One region of the Streptomyces sp. NPDC085932 genome, then DNA from elsewhere that is predicted to be linked to it. Evidence: riboswitches for the same ligand, from Rfam matches in the RefSeq annotation. Region 1 holds a riboswitch; the other holds the start of a gene.
What was found. Region 1 has a riboswitch for cyclic di-AMP ahead of ACIGAQ_RS23365 (M23 family metallopeptidase). Riboswitches for the same ligand answer to the same signal wherever they lie in the genome.

Region 1 (7,018 bases):
CGAGGAGGAGGTCGTCGAGGCGCAGATCGCGGCCAACGGCTATGTGTCCTCCTCGCTCGACGCCACGATCAGCGCCGACGCGGAGGAGAGCGACACCAAGCTCTCGGAGTTCATCGGCGGGGAGGACCCGGCGCTGGAACTGGTCGAGGACTTCCACGCCCTCGCCCCGCTGGTCGCCGAACTCGACGAGCGCCAGCGCCTCATCCTGCACCTGCGCTTCGTTGAGGAGCTCACGCAGGCGGAGATCGGCGCCCGGCTCGGCATCTCCCAGATGCACGTCTCGCGGCTGCTCTCGCGCACGGTGGCCCGCCTGCGGTCGGGGATGCTGGCGACCGAGTGACGCCCTGACCTCGCACTGAGCGCGGGACGCCCCGCCGACCGGCGACGCCCCGCGCTCAGCTGTGTCCGCCGCGATGTCTCACGCGCGGCCGCATGCGTGGGGTGGCTCGCGCTCGACTGTATGCGCTGGGGTCGCTCGCGCTCGCCGTATTGGCCGCGAGGTCTCGCACTCAGCTGTGGCCGCTGCGGGGAGCTCGCGCTCAGCCCTGTCCGAGCGCGGTACGTCGCTTCAGCCGTACCGCGCGGCGTTCCGCGCGTGGTCGTCTCCATGCGGCGTTCCGCACACCGTGTCCGCTGCGGTGTCTCGCGCTCGGGCGAGGTCCGAGCGGCGTCCCGCGTCAGAGTGTCCGCACGGCGTCCGTGCTCAGCCGTACCGTTCCGCGTCCCGTGTTCAACCGGGTCCGCGTGGTCCCTCCGTGTCGTCCGCGCGCGGGGCCGGGCGTCGGCGGGCGGCGAGGAAACCGCGCAGGCCGCGGCGGAGCGCCGCCCGTTCCGCCGGTGCCATGGCCTCCAGCGTCGTCGTCAGGGCCTGGGCGCGGCGCACCGCCACGTCGCTCAGGACGTGGTGGCCGTGGGCGGTGAGCCGGAGTTGCACCTCGCGGCGGGTGCCGGGGTGCGGGGCGCGTTCCAGGAGACCGGCCGCCGCCAGGCGGTCGCAGAGGCGGCTGGCCGTGGGCAGGCCGATGTCGAGCCGGTCGGCCAGGGACGTGAGGTTGAGGCCGGGAGTCAGCTGCAGGGTGCGCAGCGCGCGCAGTTGATGCGGCGACAGCCGCAGGGACGCTTCCTGCGCCGCGATCGCCCACAGGGCCGCCAGGCTCTCCACGGCATCGGCGATCTGTGCCGCGACGGCCTCCGGGCCATCGCCCCGTCCCCTCGCCCGGTGGTCGCCAGGGCCGTCGAGATCGGTCACGAAACGGTCACTTTCCTAAGCTCCGGGTACTGCGGAGGTCGCCCTCATTCAAAGGCTGTACCCGAAGAGCCACGGGGCAAGCAGTCCCGTTCCGTGCCGGATCCGGACCCGGACGGCTCAGCCGGCGCTCAGCTCCGTCAGCGACGCGAGCGGCAGGGTGTGCTGCGTCTGGAGGACCTTGGCGCGCAGGTAACGGACGTTGTGCGCGGTGGTGAACACCCCGGTCGGGACCCGGTCGCGGACGTCGACGCCCAGATCGCGCAACTGGGCTGCCTTGTCGGGGTTGTTGGAGAGCAGGTCCAGCGCGCCGATGCCGAGGGCCCGCAGCATCTGCGCCGCTGCCGTGTAGTCGCGGGCGTCCTCGGGCAGCCCCAGCGCCGCGTTGGCCTCGTAGGTGTCCAGGCCCTGGTCCTGGAGGGCGTACGCGTCCAGCTTGTTGTAGAGGCCGATGCCCCGGCCCTCCTGACGGAGGTACAGGAGCACGCCGCCGCGCTCGGCGATGCGCTCGACGGCCTCGCGCAGCTGCGGGCCGCAGTCGCAGCGGGCGGATCCGAACACGTCCCCGGTCAGGCACTCGGAGTGCAGCCGCACCAGCGGGACCGGGCCCGGCTCGCCCAGGACGACGGCCACGTGCTCCCGACCGTCGGCCAGGCCGTGGAAGGTGACGAGCTCGGCGTCGGCCTCGTAGCCGTCGTGGAAGCGCAGCGGGACCCGGACGCGGGAGCGCGGGGTGGCGATGACGCTGGGGGTGTCGGGCATGCGGGGCCTCCGGGTTCCGTTCCTGCTCGGCTGCACAGCCGTCGGGTGAGTTGCTTCAGATTTGAAGCAGACCCACGGCCGGAACCCTACTCTTGCTTTAAATTTGAAGCAATGACGGAACGGTGTCGTGTGACGCGCGTCACGAACAGGGTGTGGAGGACCTCCGCCGCCACGGCACGTCGTCCGCCGCCGGCCGTGCCCCGTCCTCCTGGAGCCCCTCCGCGATGGCCGTGGAGATCGCCTCCAGCTGGCCGACCTGCTCCGTGCTGAGCCGGTCGAACAGGGAGCTCCGCACGGTCTCGACGTGCCCGGGCGCCGCCCGCTCCAGCACGGCGAACCCCTCGTCGGTCAGCGCCGCGATGCTGCCCCGCCTGTCGTCCCGGCACGCCTCGCGCCGCAGCATGCCGTCCTTCTCCAGTCGCGTCACCGCGTACGTCAGCCGGCTGCGCGTGATCTTCAGCCGCTCGGCGAGGTCGGTCATCCGCAGCCGCCGGTCGGGAGCCTCGGACAGGACGGACAGGATGGAGTAGTAAAGGTGGGGCATGCCGGCGTCCTGCTGGAGCTGCCGGTCGATCGCGTCCTCCAGGAGCAGCGAGGCGGCGATGTAGGCGCGCCAGGCGCGCTGCTCCTCGGGGGTGAGCCAGCGAGTCGTCATGCCGCCAGTGTAAGTTTGTTTCAAACTTGAACCAAGCGCTGCCCAGTCCGCCGTCCCGACCAGCCGCGGAGCGTCGATGCCCCACCCGTACGTCCTGCTGTCCGCCGCCGTCTCCCTCGACGGCTATCTGGACGACACCGGCCCCGAACGTCTGCTGCTGTCCGGCCCGGCCGACTTCGACCGGGTCGACGAGGTCCGCGCGTCCGTCGACGCGATCCTGGTCGGCGCCGGCACCATCCGCGCCGACAACCCGCGGCTGCTGGTGAACTCGCCCGGGCGCCGCTCCGCCCGGGTGGCCGCCGGCCGGCCCGAGTACCCGCTCAAGGTCACCGTCAGCGGCTCCGGCGACCTCGACCCGGACGCCCGGTTCTGGCACACCGGCGGCGAGAAGGTGCTGTACACGACCGACATCGGGGCCGAACGCGCCCGCGCCCTCGGCATCGCCGCCGACGTGGTCCCGCTCGGCCCGGACCTCGACTGGCGCCGGCTCCTCACCCATCTGCACGACGTCCGGGGCGTACGGCGGCTCATGGTCGAGGGCGGTGGCCTGATCCACACCCAGCTCCTCACCCAGGGCCTCGCCGACGAGCTCCAGCTGGTCCTCGCCCCGCTCTTCGTCGGCGACCCGCAGGCCCCGCGCCTCTTCGGGCCCGGCGGCTACCAGAGCGGCCGGCTCCGGCTGCTGGAGACCCGGCGGATCGAGGACGTCGTCCTCATGCGCTACGTGCCGACCGCCCCGGGCACCGGCGCCCTGCCCGCCGCCGCCGACCACCGGTGGCTGAGCCTCGCCTGCGAGCTGGCGGAACAGTGCCCGCCCTCGGACACCGCGTTCAGCGTGGGCGCGGTGGTGGTCGCCGCCGACGGTACGGAACTGGCCCGGGGGCACTCCCGGGAAGGCGGTGACCCGGTCGTGCACGCCGAGGAGGCGGCCCTGGCCCGGATCGACCCGGCCGACCCGCGGCTGCCCGGCGCGACGGTGTACAGCAGCCTGGAGCCCTGCGCCCGCCGCGCCTCCCGTCCCGTGCCCTGCGCCCGGCTGATCCTCGACGCGGGCGTGCGCCGGGTGGTCACCGCCTGGCGCGAGCCGGACACCTTCGTGGCGGGGGCCGACGGCAGCGGGCTCCTGGCCGCGGCCGGAGCGGAGGTCGTCGTGCTCCCGGAACACGCCGAGCGGGCCCAGGCACCCAACCGCCACCTGCTGTCCTGAGTCCCGGGGCGGGTGTGGCACGAGCTGTCCTGCGCATGGCGTACACTGGAATCACAACGACGCGGGGTGGAGCAGCTCGGTAGCTCGCTGGGCTCATAACCCAGAGGTCGCAGGTTCAAATCCTGTCCCCGCTACTGAAGGCCGAGGGCCGGAATCCGAAAGGGTTCCGGCCCTCGGTGCTTTCGCTTCTCCTGCGCAGGGTGCTCTTCACGCAGGGTGAGCGAATCCTCCCGCTCCGCATAACAACTGACACACCGTCAAAAACCGTCTGTCACTTGAGAGGCGGTCAACTCGCCCGATTTAAGCCGGTCATGGCAGGTACGTCCGCGCGAAAAAGGTTAATGATCAAGCGGAACCGCTGGAATACGCACCGCGCCTCCATTAACGTTCGATAACGCAGCGCGGTCGTCCCAGCCGTCACAGAAGGCGGCTCCGTGCGCACGCGCCGAATCCCGAAAGGGAACCGGGGAACCACCACTTGGGGTGAATCGAGCGGATACCGCCGTGGCAGCACGGCCGGTATACGCGCGTAGGAGACCTTCCTGCTCCGAACCCGTCAGCTAACCCGGTAGGCGAGAAGGAAGGAAAGGAGTACGCCCACGTGGCGTCCAACCGGCCTGCCTCCGCGGCCCCGTTCGCGACGGAACAGCGCGACACCGAAGTCTTCTACGGCGGTCAGCGCACCGACGAGGGCCCGTTCCAGGAGTGGAACCCCACCGCGGAGTCCATCCGTCCCCTCCGTGGCCGGCATCGCGTCACCAAGCAGCGCGGCGGAGGGCTCGCCCGCAGCTCCACCGTCCTGGGCGTCGGCGTCATAGCCGCCGTGGGCGCCGGCGGCATGGCCAGCGCCCAGACCGGCAAGCCGCCGGTGTCGATCTCCGTGCCGGACCTTCCCTCGGTGGGTTCCCTCATCTCGGACGACGACACCCCCGAAGGCTCCGCCACTCCGCTCAGCGACCTCGCGACGGTCGCGGCGGACACCGACCAGAGCGGCCCCAACGCCGGCGAGGCCCTGCGCGCCCGGATCATGGCCCAGGTCGAGCACCAGCAGGAGCAGATCGAGACCAAGGCCGCCGAGGAAGCCGCCGCCGCCGCCGAGAAGGCCGCCGCGGAGGCCGTCGCCAAGGCGGAGAAGGAAGCCAAGGCCAAGGCCGCCGAGGCCAAGCGGAAGGCCGAGGAGGAGGCCCGCAAGAAGGCCGAGGCCGAGCGGCTCGCCGCCCTCGCCAAGCAGTACACGCTGCCGACCTCCTCGTACACCATCACCTCCAGCTTCGGCCAGGCCGGCGCCTACTGGTCCTCCGGCTACCACACCGGCCTCGACTTCGCCGCCCCCACGGGCACGCCGATCAAGGCGGTCCACAGCGGCACCATCACCGAGGCCGGCTGGAACGGCTCGTACGGCTACAAGACCGTCCTCACCCTGGAGGACGGCACGGAGATCTGGTACGCGCACCAGTCCTCCATCGGCGTCAGCGTCGGCCAGAAGGTCAGCACGGGCGACGTCATCGGCCGTGTCGGCGCCACCGGCAACGTCACCGGGGCGCACCTGCACCTGGAGGTCCACGCCGCCGGCTCCAGCAGCGGCATCGACCCGATGGCCTGGCTGCGGGGCAAGGGCCTCAACCCGTAAGCGACGAGCGCCCGCAGAAGCACCGGCAGCCCTGACGACGACCCCCCGACGTCAGGGCTGCCGGTTTTTCCGTGCCCGGACGGGTGTCAGGACCTGTAGGGGTTGTACGCCGGGTACTGCGTGGGCTGGGGGGCGTACCCCGCCGGGTGGCCGTACGCGGGGATCTGGCCGTACGCGGGGATCTGACCGTAGGCGTGGCCGTGGTCGTACGTGTGGCCGTGCGTTTGGCCTTGGCCGTACGCCCCGGGCATCGGCCAGGGCGGGGCCGTCACCGGGACCGGAGGCGCCGTGATCCGGGCCGCGTGGTCCAGGGCCGGGCGGGCCGCCTCCCGGCGCCGCCACAGGGCCGCCAGCAGCTCCATCTCGCGTACGGCGAAGTCGGGCCCGGCGCGGCCCCGGCGGGCCCGGTGCCGCAGGAACGCGAGCGACGTCGCGTACGCCTCGTACCGCGCCACCTCCCGTGCCGCCGTCTTCCCTGCGTGCCGGCGGGCGTACTGGCGGGCGATCCGGCGTGCCCGCATGGAGCCGAGCGCGTACGGCTCGGCCGGGGCCAGCCAGCCCGCGACCGCGTAGGCGGGCAGCTCCGTCCGAACCGTGCGCAGCTCCCGCTGCCGCGTCCAGATCACCAGCCACGTCAGCAGCCCGAAGATCGGCACCATGAACGCCGCGTAGACGGCGAAGAACCCGTACTCGCCGAACGACGACGAGCCGTTCCACATCGCGTGCATGCCCATCGCCAGCAGCAGCCCGGCGAGCGGGAAGGCGACGCGCCTCAGGTGCTGGCGGTCCGCCGAGAGCGCCGCGACGCCGAAGCCGATACCGGTCAGGACCGTGAAGAGCGGGTGCGCGAACGGCGACATGATGATGCGGACGAAGAAGGTGGCCGCCGTGACGGAGGCGATGCCGCTGCCGCCGGTGAGCTGGTCGGTGCCGAAGGCGGTGCCCAGGTAGAGGATGTTCTCGGTGAAGGCGAAGCCGGTCGCGGTGACGCCGGCTATGACCACGCCGTCGACGATGCCGGTGAAGTCGCGGCGGCGGAAGAGGAAGACCAGGAGGACGGCCGCCGCCTTGGCCGTCTCCTCGACCACCGGCGCTATCACGGTCGCGCCGAGTGTGTCCGCGCTGGACGGGTCCGCGGTCGCCGTCGCTATCCATCTCGTGGCGAAGCTGTTGGCGACGATCGCTATCAGCGCCGCCGCGCAGGCGCCCCAGGCGAAGGAGAAGACCAGGTTGCGCCAGGGGCCCGGTTCGACGCGGTCCAGCCAGCGGAACGAGGCGATGAGCAGGGGCACCGGGAGCAGGGCCAGCCCGAGCCCGACCAGGAAGCCCTCCGTGCCGGTCTCCTCCCGGACCAGCGCGAGGATGACCAGGCCGGATATCGCGAGGAGTGTGGTCGGTGCGCCGTAGCGCACCCAGGGGCGCTGCCACCAGTGGGCGTGCCGCAGCGGGCCGGCGGTGGGGGCGCCGTCGGTGGGAGCGCTGGGGTACGACGGGTGTGGGGGGCAGGTGGCCACGGCA
Region 2 (7,018 bases), on a different contig from region 1:
TCGAGAAGCAGCGCAGCTCCGTCACCGAGGGCATCCCCCTCGGCCAGCCCGGCCTGGCCCTCGCCGCCAAGCTGGCGTCCCGGGCCCGCACCGCCGGCCTGGACATACCGCTCCCGCCTTTCGAGGGCGTCGGCTACGAGCTGCTGGCCCTGGCCGTCCGCGCCGAAGCGGAGGGCGTGGACCCGGAGGCGGCCCTGAGAGCGGCGGCCCGCGCCTACCGGGACGCGATCAGGGACGCCGAGGGCTGAGCGGACCGGCACGGGGCAGCGGCAGCGGGCCGGATACGGTCGGGGGGTGACCGACCAGCCCCAGCCCCGCACGCCCACGACCGCACCCGCTCCCGCCCCCGACCTGTTCACCTGGGAGTTCGCGAGCGACCCCTACCCCGCGTACGCCTGGCTCCGCGAGCACAGCCCCGTCCACCGCACGCGGCTGCCCAGCGGCGTCGAGGCCTGGCTGGTCACGCGCTACGCCGACGCCAGGCAGACCCTCGCCGACCCCCGGCTCTCCAAGAACCCGGCGCACCACGACGAGCCCGCGCACGCCAAGGGCAAGACCGGCATCCCCGGGGAGCGCAAGGCCGAGCTGATGACGCACCTGCTCAACATCGACCCGCCGGACCACACCCGGCTGCGGCGGCTGGTGTCCAAGGCGTTCACGCCCCGCCGGGTCGCCGAGTTCGCGCCCCGGGTGCAGGAGCTCACCGACCGGCTCATCGACGGGTTCGCGGAGCGGGGGAGCGCCGACCTCATCCACGAGTTCGCCTTCCCGCTGCCCATCTACGCCATCTGCGACCTGCTCGGCGTCCCGCGCGAGGACCAGGACGACTTCCGCGACTGGGCGGGCATGATGATCCGTCACCAGGGCGGGCCGCGCGGCGGCGTGGCGCGGTCCGTGAAGAAGATGCGCGGCTACCTCGCCGACCTCATCCACCGCAAGCGGGAGGCCCTGCCCGCCGAGCCCGGGCCGGGCGAGGACCTCATCTCCGGCCTCATCCGCGCCTCCGACCACGGTGAGCACCTCACCGAGAACGAGGCCGCGGCCATGGCCTTCATCCTGCTGTTCGCGGGCTTCGAGACGACGGTGAACCTCATCGGCAACGGCACCTACGCCCTGCTCACCCACCCCGGGCAGCGCACCCGCCTCCAGGCCTCCCTCGCCGCCGGGGAGAGCGCCCTGCTGGAGACCGGCGTCGAGGAACTCCTGCGCTACGACGGCCCCGTCGAGCTCGCCACCTGGCGGTTCGCCACGCAACCGCTCACCATCGGCGGACAGCGCATCGCGGCGGGCGACCCGGTCCTGGTCGTCCTGGCCGCCGCGGACCGGGACCCGGAGCGGTTCGCCGACCCGGACGTGCTCGACCTGTCCCGCCGCGACAACCAGCACCTCGGCTACGGCCACGGCATCCACTACTGCCTGGGCGCCCCGCTCGCCCGTCTGGAGGGCCAGACCGCGCTCGCCACCCTCCTCACGCGCCTGCCGGATCTCCGTCTCGCGACGGACCCGGAGGAGCTGAGGTGGCGCGGCGGGCTCATCATGCGCGGCCTGCGGACCCTGCCGGTGGAGTTCACGCCCGTGTCCAGGTGACACACCCTCAGGATTGTGATCTTCACGTGATCTGCGCGGCATGAACTTGTGACAAGTGATCGTCTGCCGATACGTTCACCCATCAACGCGGCCGGGACGCCCGGCCAGCGGGTCACTGCTGTCTCGCGAAAGGTCTCCGTATGCTCTCCGGGAACGGTCGGCACCGTCGCCCCCGCCAGGCTCCGGCACTCCTCGTCGCGGCCGGAGTGACCGGCTCCGCCATCGCGATCCCGCTCCTCGGGGCCTCCGGTGCCAGTGCGGCGGACGGCTCGACCTGGGACCGGGTCGCGGACTGCGAGACGGGCGGCGCGTGGAGCCAGAACAGCGGCAACGGCTACTACGGCGGCCTCGCGCTGTCCCAGGAGGACTGGGAGAACCACGGCGGCCTCGAATACGCCGCGAGCGCCGACCTGGCCAGCCGCTCCCAGCAGATATCCGTGGCGGAGAGAATCCTCGCCGACCAGGGGGTCGGCGCGTGGCGCACCTGCGGACTGCTCTCCGGTCTCGAGCAGGGCGCTCCGGACCGGGCCGGCGAGTCCGACCCGTCCGATGAATCCGCTTCGTCCGGCTCGTCCGGCTCCTCCGGGCTGCTCGACTCGCTGGATCCGTCCGGGTCCTCCTCGCCTTCTTCGTCCACTGCGTCCCCGGCGGCTTCCCCGTCCGGCGCGCCGTCTGACGGCCCGTCGGCATTTCCTGACGAAACCGCCAAGTCCGACAAGTCGCCCGAGGCCTCTTCCGCGCCCTCGGCGCGGGAGGGGGCCGGCGGCTCACCGTCGGCATCCCCCGAGGCCGAGGCGTCCGGCAACTCCCGTCCGGACGGCGGCTCTTCCGGCCTCGCGGACACCGGCTCCGGCCGGCACCGCGGCCCCAGCGCCGACGAAGGCACCGGATCCGCGGACGGCTCCGCGGCCGGTTCCACGGGCCGGCACGCGGCGCGCGACGACGCGGCGGCCGACGAGGCGTCCGCAGGCGCCTACATCGTGGGTGTCGGCGACGACCTCTGGTCCATCGCCGACTCCCTCCGGATCAGCGGCGAATGGCAGGAGCCGGCCGCCGGGGACGAGAAGGCCGCCGAGGGTGGCAAGGCCGCCGTCGCCGCCGGTCAGACGCCTGGTCAAGCGGACGAAGCGGGCGAGAGGTAGTCGTTCGGGCAGTGCGGAAACGGCGGTGGAAGTCGCCCCGAAGCGGCGCGAGTTCACGCCGTGTTTCACACTTGATGTCCCATATAAGAGCGGTGAGAGATAGATCTCAGAAGCCCTGATCGTCTTTGAAATTCGGCGGAGCACCTGTCTACGGTCGTGATCGCTCGTCACCGCGAGCCCCGGCTGCCGCAACGCCGAATCCTGCCAGCGGCCGCCCGGGAACAGTCGTCGCGTCAAGCGCCGTAGGCAGGAGCGGGGGACCCAAGGTAGGTGCCCGACCGGCCGGTTGGCCGGAAGGGCTTGGGGTGAAGCCGTGTCCCGTGAGGGACGCGGCCGGGCAACTCAACCGGCCCGAACCCGACAGCTCACCTCGCAGGCGTCGGTGAGGGGATCCATCCATGCTGTTTTCCGGCAAGGGCAAGCACCGTCGTCCGTCCAAGGCCACCCGCGTCGTCGCGCTCGCCGGCGTCACCGGCGCCGCCGTCGCCGCCCCGCTGATGGCGGCCGGCAACGCCTCCGCGGCCACCGCCTCCGAGTGGGACGCCGTCGCCCAGTGCGAGTCCGGCGGCAACTGGTCCATCAACACCGGCAACGGTTACTACGGCGGTCTGCAGTTCTCCGCCTCCACCTGGGCCGGCTACGGCGGCACCAAGTACGCCTCCACCGCCGACCAGGCCACCAAGGCCCAGCAGATCGAGATCGCCGAGAAGGTCCTCGCGGGCCAGGGCAAGGGCGCCTGGCCGGTCTGCGGCAAGGGCCTGTCCAGCGCCGGCTACACCGGCGGCGGCTCCACCGACTCCGGCAGCTCCTCGCAGAGCCAGAGCCAGAGCCAGCAGAGCACCGAGTCCCGTGAGACCCAGCAGCAGCCGGCCTCCCGCTCCGACGAGCGCCCGGCCGCGAAGAAGACCGTCACCACCCCGACCGGCAAGAAGGTCAAGAAGGGCGACGGCGAGTACAAGGTCGTCAAGGGCGACACCCTGAGCTCGATCGCGGCCGAGGAGAAGGTCAAGGGCGGCTGGGAGAAGCTCTTCGAGCTGAACAAGGACATCGTCGAGGACGCCAACCTCATCTACCCGGGCCAGCAGCTGCACCTGAAGTAAGCAGCGGCCCACCCCCGTCCCCACGGGCTCCCCGCCCCGGTGCGTCGTCCCCCGTACGCACCGGGGCGGGGCTTTTTCGGCAACCGGCTTTGTTCCGTTCGGAAACAATTTACTCTCGGTTCTGTCCATGGGGTGGGCGACCCGGTGGCCGATCGCCCGGAGCCGGTTAGGCTCATGTCGCGAGCCACCGCGGCCCGCACCTCGCCGGGTCCACGCGACCCGCGTCACCGCGTCACATAAGAAGGAGATGCTCGTGCCGTCCATCGACGTCGTCGTAGCCCGGGAAATCCTGGACTCCCGAGGCAACCCCACGGTCGAGGTCGAGGTCGGCCTCGACGACGGCAGCACCGGTCGTGCCGCCGTCCCGTCCGGCGCCTCCACGGGCGCCTTCGAGGCCATCGAGCTCCGCGACGGCGACTCGAACCGCTACCTCGGCAAGGGCGTGGAGAAGGCCGTCCTCGCGGTCATCGAGCAGATCGGCCCGGAGCTGGTCGGCTACGACGCCACCGAGCAGCGGCTGATCGACCAGGCCATGTTCGACCTGGACGCCACCGACAACAAGGGCTCCCTCGGCGCCAACGCCATCCTCGGCGTCTCGCTCGCCGTCGCCCACGCCGCCTCCGAGGCCAGCGACCTGCCGCTGTTCCGCTACCTGGGCGGCCCCAACGCGCACCTGCTGCCGGTGCCGATGATGAACATCCTGAACGGCGGCTCGCACGCCGACTCAAACGTGGACATCCAGGAGTTCATGATCGCCCCGATCGGCGCGGAGTCCTTCTCCGAGGCCCTGCGCTGGGGCGCCGAGGTCTACCACACGCTGAAGAAGGTCCTGAAGAGCAAGGGCCTGGCCACCGGCCTCGGCGACGAGGGCGGCTTCGCCCCGAACCTCGGCTCCAACCGCGAGGCCCTCGACCTCATCCTGGAAGCCATCAAGGAAGCCGGCTACACCCCCGGCGAGCAGATCGCCCTGGCGCTGGACGTCGCCGCCTCCGAGTTCTACAAGGACGGCGTCTACACGTTCGAGGGCAAGGAGCGCTCGGCGGCCGAGATGACCGAGTACTACGCGGAGCTCGTCGACGCGTACCCGCTCGTCTCCATCGAGGACCCGCTGTTCGAGGACGGCTGGGAGGGCTGGAAGACCATCACCGACAAGCTCGGTGACAAGGTCCAGCTCGTCGGCGACGACCTGTTCGTCACCAACCCCGAGCGCCTGGCCCGCGGCATCGAGGAGGGCGCGGCCAACGCGCTCCTGGTCAAGGTCAACCAGATCGGCTCGCTCACCGAGACCCTGGACGCCGTCGAGCTGGCCCAGCGCAACGGCTTCAAGTGCATGATGTCCCACCGCTCCGGCGAGACCGAGGACGTCACCATCGCCGACCTGGCCGTCGCCACCAACTGCGGCCAGATCAAGACCGGCGCCCCGGCCCGCTCCGAGCGCGTGGCCAAGTACAACCAGCTGCTGCGCATCGAGGAGATCCTCGACGACGCGGCGGTGTACGCCGGCCGCAGCGCGTTCCCGCGCTTCAAGGGCTGATCGCCGAAAGGCCCGACCCGTAAGAGGCAGCGTCGTACGTACGTCCCCGTACTCGGTCCCGTACCGTGTCCGGGGACGTACGCGCGTATGACGGTGCAGCGGGAGGCGGACTGACATGGCCGTGAAGGACCGGGACCGGTTCTCCACCGCGACCAGGATCCGGCTGCTCGGCGAGCAGACCGCGGCCCGGGTCTACCGCTCCCAGACCAAGCGGCAGGCCCGCCGCTCCCGGTTGACCGGCCGGGCCGCGCTGCTCGCGCTGGTGATGTGCTCGCTGATCGTGGCCCTGGCCTACCCGATGCGGCAATACGTCTCCCAGCGCGCCGAGATCGAGGACCTGCGGCGCGAGCAGCAGCAGGCCCGCGAGCGGGTCGAGCACCTGCGCGACCTCAAGGCGCGCTGGCAGGACGATGCGTACGCCGAGCAGCAGATCCGCCGGCGGTTGCACTACGTCATGCCGGGGGAGACGGGCTTCATCGTGATCGACCCGCACGCGGCGAAGCAGTCGCGCACCGACCTCGGGGCGGCGGACCGCCCCTGGTACGCCAACGTCTGGGACGGGGTCGACAAGGCCGACGCCTCCGACCAGTGACGCGCCCCAGTGACCCAGCGGAACACCCAGAGAAAGACAGCCTGAAGACAGTCATGGAAACGCCCCCGCCGACCACCCCGCGCACCGAGCCCACCGACGCGGACGTCGAGGCCTTCAAGCAGCAGCTCGGTCGGCCCCCGCGCGGCCTGCGGGCCATCGCGCACCGCTGCCCCTGCGGACAGCCCGACGTCGTCGAGACGGCCCCGCGGCTGCCGGACGGCACGCCGTTCCCGACGCTGTACTACCTGACGTGCCCGAAGGCGAACTCCGCGATCGGCACCCTGGAGGCGAACGGCGTCATGAAGGAGATGACCGAGCGGCTCGCCTCGGACCCGGAGCTGGCGGCGGCCTACCGGGCCGCGCACGAGGACTACGTCCGCCGCCGCGACGAGATCGAGGAGCTGAAGAACTTCCCGAGCGCCGGCGGTATGCCGGACCGGGTGAAGTGCCTGCACGTGCTGGTGGCGCACTCGCTGGCCGCGGGCCCGGGCGTGAACCCGCTGGGCGACGAGGCACTGGCCATGCTGCCCGAGTGGTGGCGCAAGGGCGCGTGCGTGACGACCGCCGAGGAGGACGCCCAGTGACCCGTGTCGCCGCCGTGGACTGCGGTACGAACTCCATCCGCCTCCTGGTGGCCGACGCCGACCCGGCCACCGGCGAGCTGACCGACCTGGACCGCCGGATGACGATCGTGCGGCTCGGGCAGGGCGTCGACCGTACCGGCCGGCTCGCCCCCGAGGCGCTGCAGCGGACCTTCGCGGCCTGCCGTGAGTACGCCGGGATCATCAAGGAGCACGGGGCGGAGCGGCTGCGGTTCGTGGCCACCTCCGCCTCCCGGGACGCCGAGAACCGTGACGAGTTCGTGCGCGGCGTGCTGGACATCCTCGGCGTCGAGCCCGAGGTGATCTCCGGGGACCAGGAGGCCGAGTTCTCGTTCACCGGCGCCACCAAGGAGCTGACGGGCCGGGACCATCTGCCCAGGCCCTTCCTGGTGGTGGACATCGGCGGCGGCTCCACCGAGTTCGTCGTGGGCGACGACCGGGTCCGGGCGGCCCGCTCGGTG

Region 2: another riboswitch for cyclic di-AMP. It lies ahead of ACIGAQ_RS30520 (transglycosylase family protein); the one in region 1 lies ahead of ACIGAQ_RS23365 (M23 family metallopeptidase).

The regions. Positions count from the first base shown of each region.
Region 1 covers NZ_JBITSJ010000004.1:660,015-667,032, forward strand. Annotated here, with positions in the region: gene ACIGAQ_RS23335 (RNA polymerase sigma factor SigF) at 1-340, shown strand, start outside; gene ACIGAQ_RS23340 (MarR family transcriptional regulator) at 731-1,249, opposite strand; gene ribA (GTP cyclohydrolase II) at 1,367-2,008, opposite strand; gene ACIGAQ_RS23350 (MarR family winged helix-turn-helix transcriptional regulator) at 2,148-2,663, opposite strand; gene ACIGAQ_RS23355 (dihydrofolate reductase family protein) at 2,740-3,870, shown strand; tRNA gene ACIGAQ_RS23360 (tRNA-Met) at 3,931-4,004, shown strand; cyclic di-AMP (ydaO/yuaA leader) riboswitch at 4,304-4,460, shown strand; gene ACIGAQ_RS23365 (M23 family metallopeptidase) at 4,472-5,500, shown strand; gene ACIGAQ_RS23370 (PrsW family intramembrane metalloprotease) at 5,587-7,014, opposite strand.
Region 2 covers NZ_JBITSJ010000007.1:87,428-94,445, reverse strand. Annotated here, with positions in the region: gene ACIGAQ_RS30535 (nucleoside triphosphate pyrophosphohydrolase) at 1-248, shown strand, start outside; gene ACIGAQ_RS30530 (cytochrome P450) at 295-1,587, shown strand; gene ACIGAQ_RS30525 (transglycosylase family protein) at 1,728-2,729, shown strand; cyclic di-AMP (ydaO/yuaA leader) riboswitch at 2,958-3,123, shown strand; gene ACIGAQ_RS30520 (transglycosylase family protein) at 3,128-3,829, shown strand; gene eno (phosphopyruvate hydratase) at 4,083-5,363, shown strand; gene ACIGAQ_RS30510 (septum formation initiator family protein) at 5,479-5,955, shown strand; gene ACIGAQ_RS30505 (DUF501 domain-containing protein) at 6,009-6,539, shown strand; gene ACIGAQ_RS30500 (exopolyphosphatase) at 6,536-7,018, shown strand, end outside.